DNA from 2 places in the Stenotrophomonas sp. GW821-FHT01H02A genome. Region 1 is predicted to be linked to the other one. Evidence: predicted binding sites of a transcription regulator. Region 1 holds the regulator's gene; the other holds the start of a gene.
What was found. Region 1 encodes HrcA, which represses chaperone genes, less so after heat shock. Its sites were predicted from a motif close to TTNGCACTCNNNNNNNNNGAGTGCNAA; they were not measured.
Positions count from the first base shown of each region.

Region 1 (4,419 bases):
ATTCGACCCGCTCGGCCCCGTTCGGGTCCGGCTTGGCCACGCTCTGTGGCTCGATGTCGATCAGGAACTGACCGCCGCCCATGCCCAGCTCGCCGATCAGGGTGGTGGTGGTGTCCGACAGGGCCTTGGCAGCCTTCCGGCGGCTGGCGCTGAGCACCTCGGCCACGGTCTTCCACTGGCCGGCGGCGCGGTCGATCTCGCCCGCCAGCGTCTGCAGGCGCTCGTCGGCACCGCGCAGCTGCTCGACTTCGGCCTCCATCGCATCGCGATGCTCGCCGAGCGCTTCCATCGGCACGCGGTGCTTGCGGGCGAGGTCGTGCAGGCGGCCCAGGCGGCGCTCGATATCCTCGAACTGCTCCGGGTCGGCGTCCAGGTCGTCATGCACGCGGTCGAGCAGGGACAACGCTTCGTCCAGCTGGATGGCAGCGCTGTCGAGCAGGGCATCGACCTCCCCGAGGCGGCTGTCGTGTTCGGCCACGCGGGCCAGGTCATGCCGGGTCTGCTGCAGCAGCTGCAGCACCGAGACCTCGTCGTCGCCGTTGAGGCGGCTGGCGGCCACGTCACACGCGCCGATCAGCGCGCTGGCATGGGCCTGGCGGCGATGGCTGCTGCCCAGGGTGGCGATCGAGGCCGGGTCCAGGTCTTCGCGCTTGAGCTCGCCGAGCTGGTGCTCCAGATAGCCGATCCGGTCGCTGACATCGCCCTGGCGCGACAGTGCCTCGGCCTCATCGACCAGCGCCTGCCACCGCGCCGCGGTCTGGCGGACCTGGGCGCGCTCGGCGTCGTTGCGGGCGAAGGCGTCCAGTAGCGACAACTGCGACGGCCGCGAGAGCAGCGCCTGCTGTTCGTGCTGGCCGTGGATCTCGACCAGCATGCCGGCCAGCTCGCTCAGCTGGGTCAGCGTCACCGGGCGGCCGTTGATGAAGGCGCGCGAACCGCCGTCGGCGCGGATCACCCGTCGCAGTTGGCACTGTTCTTCGTCGTCCAGCTCGTTGTCGCGCAGCCACTGGCGCGCCGGGGCGTCGGCCAGTGGCGCGAATTCGGCCGAGAGCTCGGCGCGCGCGGCCCCGTGGCGGACCACGCCGCTGTCGGCACGCAGCCCGGACAGAAAGCCCAGCGCGTCCACCATCAGCGACTTGCCCGCGCCGGTTTCACCCGAGACCACGGTCATGCCGGCGCCGAATTCCAGCTCGGTGGCGCGGACGACCGCGAAATCCTTGATCGATAGATGTCTAAGCATGGTCTACGTTGTACACGAGGGGCGTCTCCAAGCCGCGCAAGCTAGCATGGGCAGGGGGCGTCTCCAATGACTTGCCATCGCCCCGTGCAGCCATTATCTAAGTGGGCGTCTCACAGGCTGATTCCATGCATCCTTCCGCGTCCCATCTCGCCCCGCGTGCCCGCCATCTGCTGCGGACGCTGATCGCGCGCCACATCCAGGATGGCGAGCCGGTCGGCTCGCAGACCCTTGCCCGGCATGCCGGCCTGGATGTCAGCCCGGCCACGATCCGCAACATCCTGGGCGACCTGGAAGACCTGGGCCTGCTCAGCTCGCCACACACGTCCGCCGGACGGGTGCCGACCGCGCATGGCTACCGGGTGTTCGTGGACAGCCTGGTCAAGATGCAGCCACCGGGCGAGGGCGAACTCAGCCGCCTGCGTACCGAGCTGGCCACCGGGACCGGCACCCAAGCCCTGCTCGGCAGTGCCTCGGAGCTGCTCTCGGCGATGAGCCATTTCGTGGGCGTGGTCAGCGCCCCGCGCCGGGAGCAGTTCGCGTTCCGGCATATTGATTTCGTGGCGCTGGACGCGCGCCGGGTGCTGGCGATCCTGGTGTTCGCCGACAATGAAGTGCAGAACCGGGTGATCGAGCCGCGCCGCAGCTTCGATCCGGGTGAGCTGGAGCAGGTCGCCAACTACCTCAATGCCAACTGCGCCGGGCGGCCGCTGGCCGAGATCCGCGCCCGGCTGCTGCTGGAGCTGCGCGATGCGCAGTCGGAGATGGAGCAGTTGCTGGCGCACAGCATCGAGCTGGCCGAGCAGGCCATGGTGCCGCCGGCCGACGACATGGTGCTGGCCGGGCAGACCCGGCTGATGGGCGTGCAGGACCTGTCCGACCTGGAGCGGCTGCGCGAGCTGTTCGATGTGTTCGCCAGCAAGCGCGAGATCCTGCAGCTGCTCGAACGCACCATCCAGGCCCCGGGGGTGCGCATCTTCATCGGCGAGGAGACCGGGGTGATGCCGCTGGAAAGCGTCTCGCTGGTCACCGCCCCGTATTCGGCCGACGGCCAGGTGCTGGGCGTGCTGGGGGTGATCGGCCCGAAGCGGATGGCCTACGACCGGATGATTCCGCTGGTGGAAGCCACCGCCCAGGTGCTCGGGGCCGCGCTGGGCTCGCCCGGTGGCGGCGGATTGTCCCGCGATCGCGCATAAAGCAGCCCTGGACTCTTGAATCCCGGAGCCGCGCCCACATAGGGGTGGGTGGAGGCGGAGAGTCACCGCCAAGGATCCGGAAATGAACCAAGATCAGTCAGATATCGCATCCCAGAATCCCGCCGGCGAGCCGGCCGCTGAGCCGTCCCTGCAGCAGCAGCTGGACAGCCTGCACAACGAGCTGGCCCTGCTGCGTTCGGAGTCGCTGCGCGAGCGCGCAGACCTGGACAACCAGCGCAAGCGCGTGGCCCGCGACGTGGAACAGGCGCGCCGCTTCGCCAATGAAAAGCTGCTTGGCGAGCTGCTGCCGGTGTTCGACAGCCTCGATGCCGGCCTCAATGCCGCCGGCAGTGAGCCGAGTCCGCTGCGTGAAGGTCTCGAACTGACCTACAAGCAGCTGCTCAAGGTCGCCGCCGACAACGGCCTGACCCTGCTCGACCCGACCGGCCAGACCTTCAACCCGGACCACCACCAGGCCATCAGCCAGGTCGACGCGCCCGGCGCGGCGCCCGGCAGCGTGGTCCAGGTGTTCCAGAAGGGCTACCTGCTCAACGACCGCCTGCTGCGTCCGGCGCTGGTCGTGGTGGCCCGCGACTGATCCGCGGGCCGGTGAGCCGGGCGTGCCCCGGCTGCTCGACCGGACGCTGAACGCGTTGGGTCGCCATCGAACACTGTGTTTGATGGACGGCTTGAAAGTGTCCGCAGCGTCCCACACATCCCATTCATAACCCGGCAACTGCCGGATGTACCCAGAACTTTCAGGAGTCTCCCTCATGGGCAAGATCATTGGTATCGACCTCGGCACCACCAACTCGTGTGTGGCGATCATGGACGGCGGCAAGGCCCGCGTCATCGAGAATGCGGAAGGCGATCGCACCACGCCCTCCATCGTCGCCTACACCAAGGACGGCGAAGTCCTGGTCGGCGCCTCGGCCAAGCGCCAGGCCGTGACCAACCCCAAGAACACCTTCTACGCCGTCAAGCGCCTGATCGGCCGCAAGTTCACCGACGCTGAAGTCCAGAAGGACATCGCGCACGTGCCCTACGGCATCCTGGCCCATGACAACGGCGACGCCTGGGTGCAGACCAGCGACGGCAAGAAGATGGCCCCGCAGGAAATCTCCGCCCGCGTGCTGGAGAAGATGAAGAAGACCGCCGAAGCGTTCTTGGGTGAGACCGTCACCGAGGCCGTGATCACCGTGCCGGCCTACTTCAACGACAGCCAGCGCCAGGCGACCAAGGACGCCGGCCGCATCGCCGGCCTGGAAGTCAAGCGCATCATCAACGAGCCGACCGCCGCTGCCCTGGCCTATGGCCTGGACAAGGGTGACGGCCGTGACCGCAAGATCGTTGTGTACGATCTGGGCGGCGGCACCTTCGACGTCTCGATCATCGAGATCGCCAACGTGGACGGTGAGAAGCAGTTCGAAGTGCTGGCCACCAACGGTGACACCTTCCTGGGCGGCGAAGATTTCGACAACCGCGTCATCGAGTACCTCGTCGACGAGTTCAACAAGGACCAGGGCATCGACCTGCGCAAGGATCCGCTTGCCCTGCAGCGCCTGAAGGACGCCGCCGAGCGCGCCAAGATCGAGCTGTCCACCAGCCAGCAGACCGAAGTGAACCTGCCGTACGTCACCGCTGACGCGTCGGGCCCGAAGCACCTGAACATCAAGCTGACCCGCGCCAAGCTGGAAGCGCTGGTGGAAGACCTGATCAAGAAGTCGATCGAGCCGTGCCGCATCGCGCTGAACGATGCCGGCCTGCGTTCGAGCGACATCGGCGAAGTGATCCTGGTCGGCGGCCAGACCCGCATGCCGAAGGTGCAGCAGGCCGTGACCGAGTTCTTCGGCAAGGAACCGCGCAAGGACGTCAACCCGGACGAAGCCGTGGCACTGGGTGCGGCGATCCAGGGCGGCGTGCTGGGCGGCGACGTCAAGGACGTGCTGCTGCTGGACGTGACTCCGCTGTCGCTGGGCATCGAGA
Region 1 covers NZ_JBWKWI010000003.1:84,057-88,475, forward strand. Annotated here, with positions in the region: gene recN (DNA repair protein RecN) at 1-1,240, opposite strand, end outside; gene hrcA (heat-inducible transcriptional repressor HrcA) at 1,366-2,433, shown strand; gene grpE (nucleotide exchange factor GrpE) at 2,516-3,031, shown strand; gene dnaK (molecular chaperone DnaK) at 3,207-4,419, shown strand, end outside.

Region 2 (4,419 bases), on a different contig from region 1:
GGGCTTGTTGCCGCGGTCCGCATTCCACTGTGCATCGGTCAGATACAGCATGTGGGTGTCGGTATAGGGCGCGTAGGGCAGGCCCTTGTCGCCGGTGGTGCTGGCAAAGCCCAGCGAGTTCGGCCAGGTGTGTTCGCGGTTATAGGTCAGTCCGCTGCCGGTGCCTGCGCGCCCGCTGACCTTGGTGTAGCTGCGGTTGCGATAGGCATCGAGGATGTTGCCGCTGTTGTTGGGGTCTTCGTCGGCGATCTCCAGGATGGTCCAGGTGCTGGTGCCCGACCCACTGTAGGGATAGGCGGTGTGGCCCTTGATGGTGTCGTGCAGCGAGCAGCGCAGCTGGCTGGGGCTGGAGGTGTTGACCCGCGCGTAATACTCGCCGGGATTGCCGGGGTTGCCGGGATCTGGCGTGGTGGCAGTGGCCACCGTGAAGGCAATGCGGGTATCGGCGGCCGGGCGCGCGCCCTGGGCATCCTTGATGCGGGTGGCGCGGATGTCGAAGCGACAGGCCTCGCCGGCCACCAGCGCGGTGTTGGTGGACAGCGTGAAGCGGGTACCGGTGCCGGGATGGCTCAGCGCGACCGTGCCGGACTGGCCGCAGCTCAGCGCGAAGGCGCCGCTGGAGAGCGTGACGGGCTCACTGAAGGTCACGCTGAGGTCGGCGGCGGCCGGGAAGGTGCTGGCGCCCTGTTCGGGGGTGGTCGCGGTGACCGACGGCGCCGTATTCGGGCCGGTCGGGCCACCGCCGCTGAAGGTTTGGCCGTGATTGCAGGCGCCGAAGGTCTGCGTGGCCGATTCGGCCCAGGTGAAATGCGCGTACTGGCTGCCGGTGCCGGTCAGCTGCAGGGAGGTCCCCGGGGCGGTGCTGTTGGTCTCGCTGACCGGGATGTTCTGGCTGGTCAGGCCCGCCGCCGGTCCGCCAGCGGCAGTGATGGTGCCCTCGTAGCTGAGGAACTGGACCACCTTGCCACTGGCATCGACCAGGGCGATGCCATCGTTGGGGCCGTTCTGGATCCCGTTGGTCGGGTAGGTGACCGTGGCCAGCCGGGCGCTGCCGCAGCTGGCCGTACCGGCCGGGACCGCGTTGTTGGCGTAGACCGCGGCCGCCGACGGGTTGCTGCCGTTGTAGAGGTAGAGCCGGTAGCCGGACAGATCCTCGCCGGCGGTGGCGACCACCTCGATCGCTTCGCCGACATCCCCGGCCGGGGTGCTGTCGTCGTAATGCAGTTCATTGATGAATACATCGGCCCGGGCGGGGCTGGTGCCCAGCACCAGCAGGCAGGCCAGGGACAGCGGCGTCAGCAACCTCATCTACGGCTCCTTGTGATTGGTCATTGCCGCTCGAATCTACGCAATCCAGATGACATATCGATCGCCTCGAGAGGGGCGGCCTTTCGCATTGAGAACTGCGTCAAACATTCACATCTGGCCCGGGGCGGGAAAAAAATCCGACCGGCTGCCCTTGAAAGGGCAGGGGCCAGCACCATCTCTGCTCTGTCCCGCACCGTCGGGTTTTTTCGTGAGCGTGGCTGGCAGTCGCCCTGTGCGAGTGCTAACATCGCCAGACTTTCCTAGACCAATCAACAACTTAAAAGGGTCTCACATGAGCATCAAGCCGCTTCATGACCGCGTCGTAGTCAAGCCGATCGAAGCCGACGAAATCTCGTCCGGCGGCATCGTGATTCCGGATTCCGCCAAGGAAAAGTCGACCAAGGGTGAAGTCGTGGCCGTCGGCCCGGGCAAGCCCCTGGACAACGGCAGCGTGCGCGCGCCGTCGCTGAAGGTCGGTGACAAGGTCATCTACGGCCAGTACGCCGGCAGCAGCTACAAGTCCGAAGGCGTCGAGTTCAAGGTTCTGCGCGAAGACGACATCCTCGCCATCGTCGGCTGAGTGGGCGTCGCCGGGCCTGGCCTGGCGCTGCCGGATGTTGCTTCGTTCCGTCATTCATGACGCCGGGCTTGGCCCGGCTCTACAAAAAAGGTAATCGCAATGGCTGCCAAAGATATTCGTTTCGGTGAAGACGCCCGCGCCCGCATGGTTCGCGGCGTCAACGTTCTCGCCAATGCCGTCAAGGCCACCCTGGGCCCGAAGGGCCGCAACGTCGTGCTCGAAAAGAGCTTCGGCGCGCCGACCATCACCAAGGACGGCGTCTCCGTCGCCAAGGAAATCGAACTGGCTGACAAGTTCGAGAACATGGGCGCGCAGATGGTGAAGGAAGTCGCGTCGCGCACCAACGATGACGCCGGCGACGGCACCACCACCGCCACCGTGCTGGCCCAGGCCCTGATCCGCGAAGGCGCCAAGGCCGTCGCTGCCGGCATGAACCCGATGGACCTCAAGCGCGGTATCGACAAGGCCGTGATCGCCGCCGTCGCCGAGCTGAAGAACATCTCCAAGCCGACCGCCGACGACAAGGCCATTGCCCAGGTCGGCACGATCTCGGCCAACTCGGACGAGTCGATCGGCAACATCATCGCCGAAGCGATGCGCCGCGTGACCAAGGAAGGCGTCATCACCGTTGAAGAAGGCTCGGGCCTGGACAACGAGCTGGACGTCGTCGAAGGCATGCAGTTCGACCGTGGCTACCTGTCCCCGTACTTCATCAACAACCAGCAGTCGCAGACCGCTGACCTGGACGATCCGTACGTGCTGCTGCACGACAAGAAGATCTCCAACGTGCGCGACCTGCTGCCCGTGCTGGAAGGCGTCGCCAAGGCCGGCAAGCCGCTGCTGATCATCGCCGAAGACATCGAAGGCGAAGCGCTGGCGACCCTGGTGGTCAACACCATCCGTGGCATCGTGAAGGTCGTGGCCGTCAAGGCACCGGGCTTCGGCGACCGTCGCAAGGCGATGCTGGAAGACATGGCCGTGCTGACCGGCGGCACCGTGATCTCCGAGGAAATCGGTCTGTCGCTGGAAAAGGCGACGATCAAGGACCTGGGCCGCGCCAAGAAGGTGCAGGTCTCCAAGGAAAACACCACGATCATCGATGGCGCCGGCGAGAAGGCCAACATCGAAGCGCGTGTCACCCAGATCAAGACGCAGATCGAAGACACCTCGTCGGATTACGACCGCGAGAAGCTGCAGGAACGCGTGGCCAAGCTGGCCGGCGGCGTTGCCGTGATCAAGGTCGGTGCTTCGACCGAGATCGAAATGAAGGAAAAGAAGGATCGCGTCGACGACGCCCTGCACGCGACCCGCGCAGCCGTTGAAGAAGGCGTGGTCCCGGGCGGCGGCGTTGCCCTGGTCCGTGCGGTCACCGCGCTGAGCGGCCTGAAGGGTGCCAACGAAGACCAGAACCACGGCATCCAGATCGCCCTGCGCGCGATGGAAGCCCCGCTGCGCGAAATCGTGGCCAACGCTGGCGAAGAGCCGTCCGTGATCGTCAACAAGGTCAAGGAAGGCACCGGCAGCTTCGGCTACAACGCCGCCACCGGCGAGTTCGGCGACATGCTGGAATTCGGCATCCTGGACCCGACCAAGGTGACCCGTTCGGCGCTGCAGAACGCGGCCTCGATCGCTGGCCTGATGATCACCACCGAAGCCATGGTTGCCGAAGCCCCGAAGAAGGATGACGGCGCTGGCGCAGCCGGCGGCGGCATGGGCGGTATGGGTGGCATGGGCGGCATGGACTTCTGATGTAGAGGCCGGCCATCGGTCGGCACCTGCCATCCGCCACCGCAGTACGAAAAACCCCGCCGGAAGGCGGGGTTTTTTTGTGCGCGTAGTACCGACTCACAGCGCGCTGGTGGGGGCCTCGACCTCGTCCTGCAGCCGAGGTGCTGCAGGAGCTGGCCGAGTACGTGCTGCCGTTGTTTCCCTCGCATGACGGGCCATTGCCGGCACAGCTGCGCTGGTAAGCCGCTACATGGCCTGCGTCATTCGACGAACGTCTTGCCCCCGTACTCCCACGACCACGGCGCGCCGGTTTCGCCCAGAACGAACCGTACCAGGGCGGGGAACGCCGCTTCGGCGCGCACGTCGTTGCCCAGCACCACCACGCAGCGTTGGCGTCGCGCCACGCACACCAGTGTGTTGCCCACCGCATCGTCGTGGCCGCCCTTGTAGAACCCGCGCCCCTGCGGTCCCTGGAACACCACCACGCCCAGCCCGGCGGCGAGGTCACGGCGCCGTTGCGCGGGCGCCAGCTCGGCCTGCAGGGTCGGAAACTGGCTGGCAGTGGTGATCGGCCACTGCGCGTGGACCAGCTCGGCACGCCCCTTTGCCGACAGCCCCTCGCCACGCATGTAGCCGGCGGCGAAACGCGCGATGTCGGTGATGGTGGTATCCATTGAACCGGCAGCCCGCACGCGGCTGCGCTCATCGTGCGGCTCGCTTGTGCCGTCCTGGGTCCAGCCGTCGGCCAGGTTGCCGGCAAAGTCGGGGCGCCACAGCATGCTGGTGCGGGTCATGCCGAAGCG
Region 2 covers NZ_JBWKWI010000006.1:142,696-147,114, forward strand. Annotated here, with positions in the region: gene AC07WC_RS11115 (endonuclease) at 1-1,308, opposite strand, end outside; gene AC07WC_RS11120 (co-chaperone GroES) at 1,601-1,888, shown strand; gene groL (chaperonin GroEL) at 1,988-3,637, shown strand; gene AC07WC_RS11130 (serine hydrolase domain-containing protein) at 3,877-4,419, opposite strand, start outside.
Region 2: the regulator HrcA is predicted to act here: its motif matches at 1,527-1,553, upstream of AC07WC_RS11120 (co-chaperone GroES).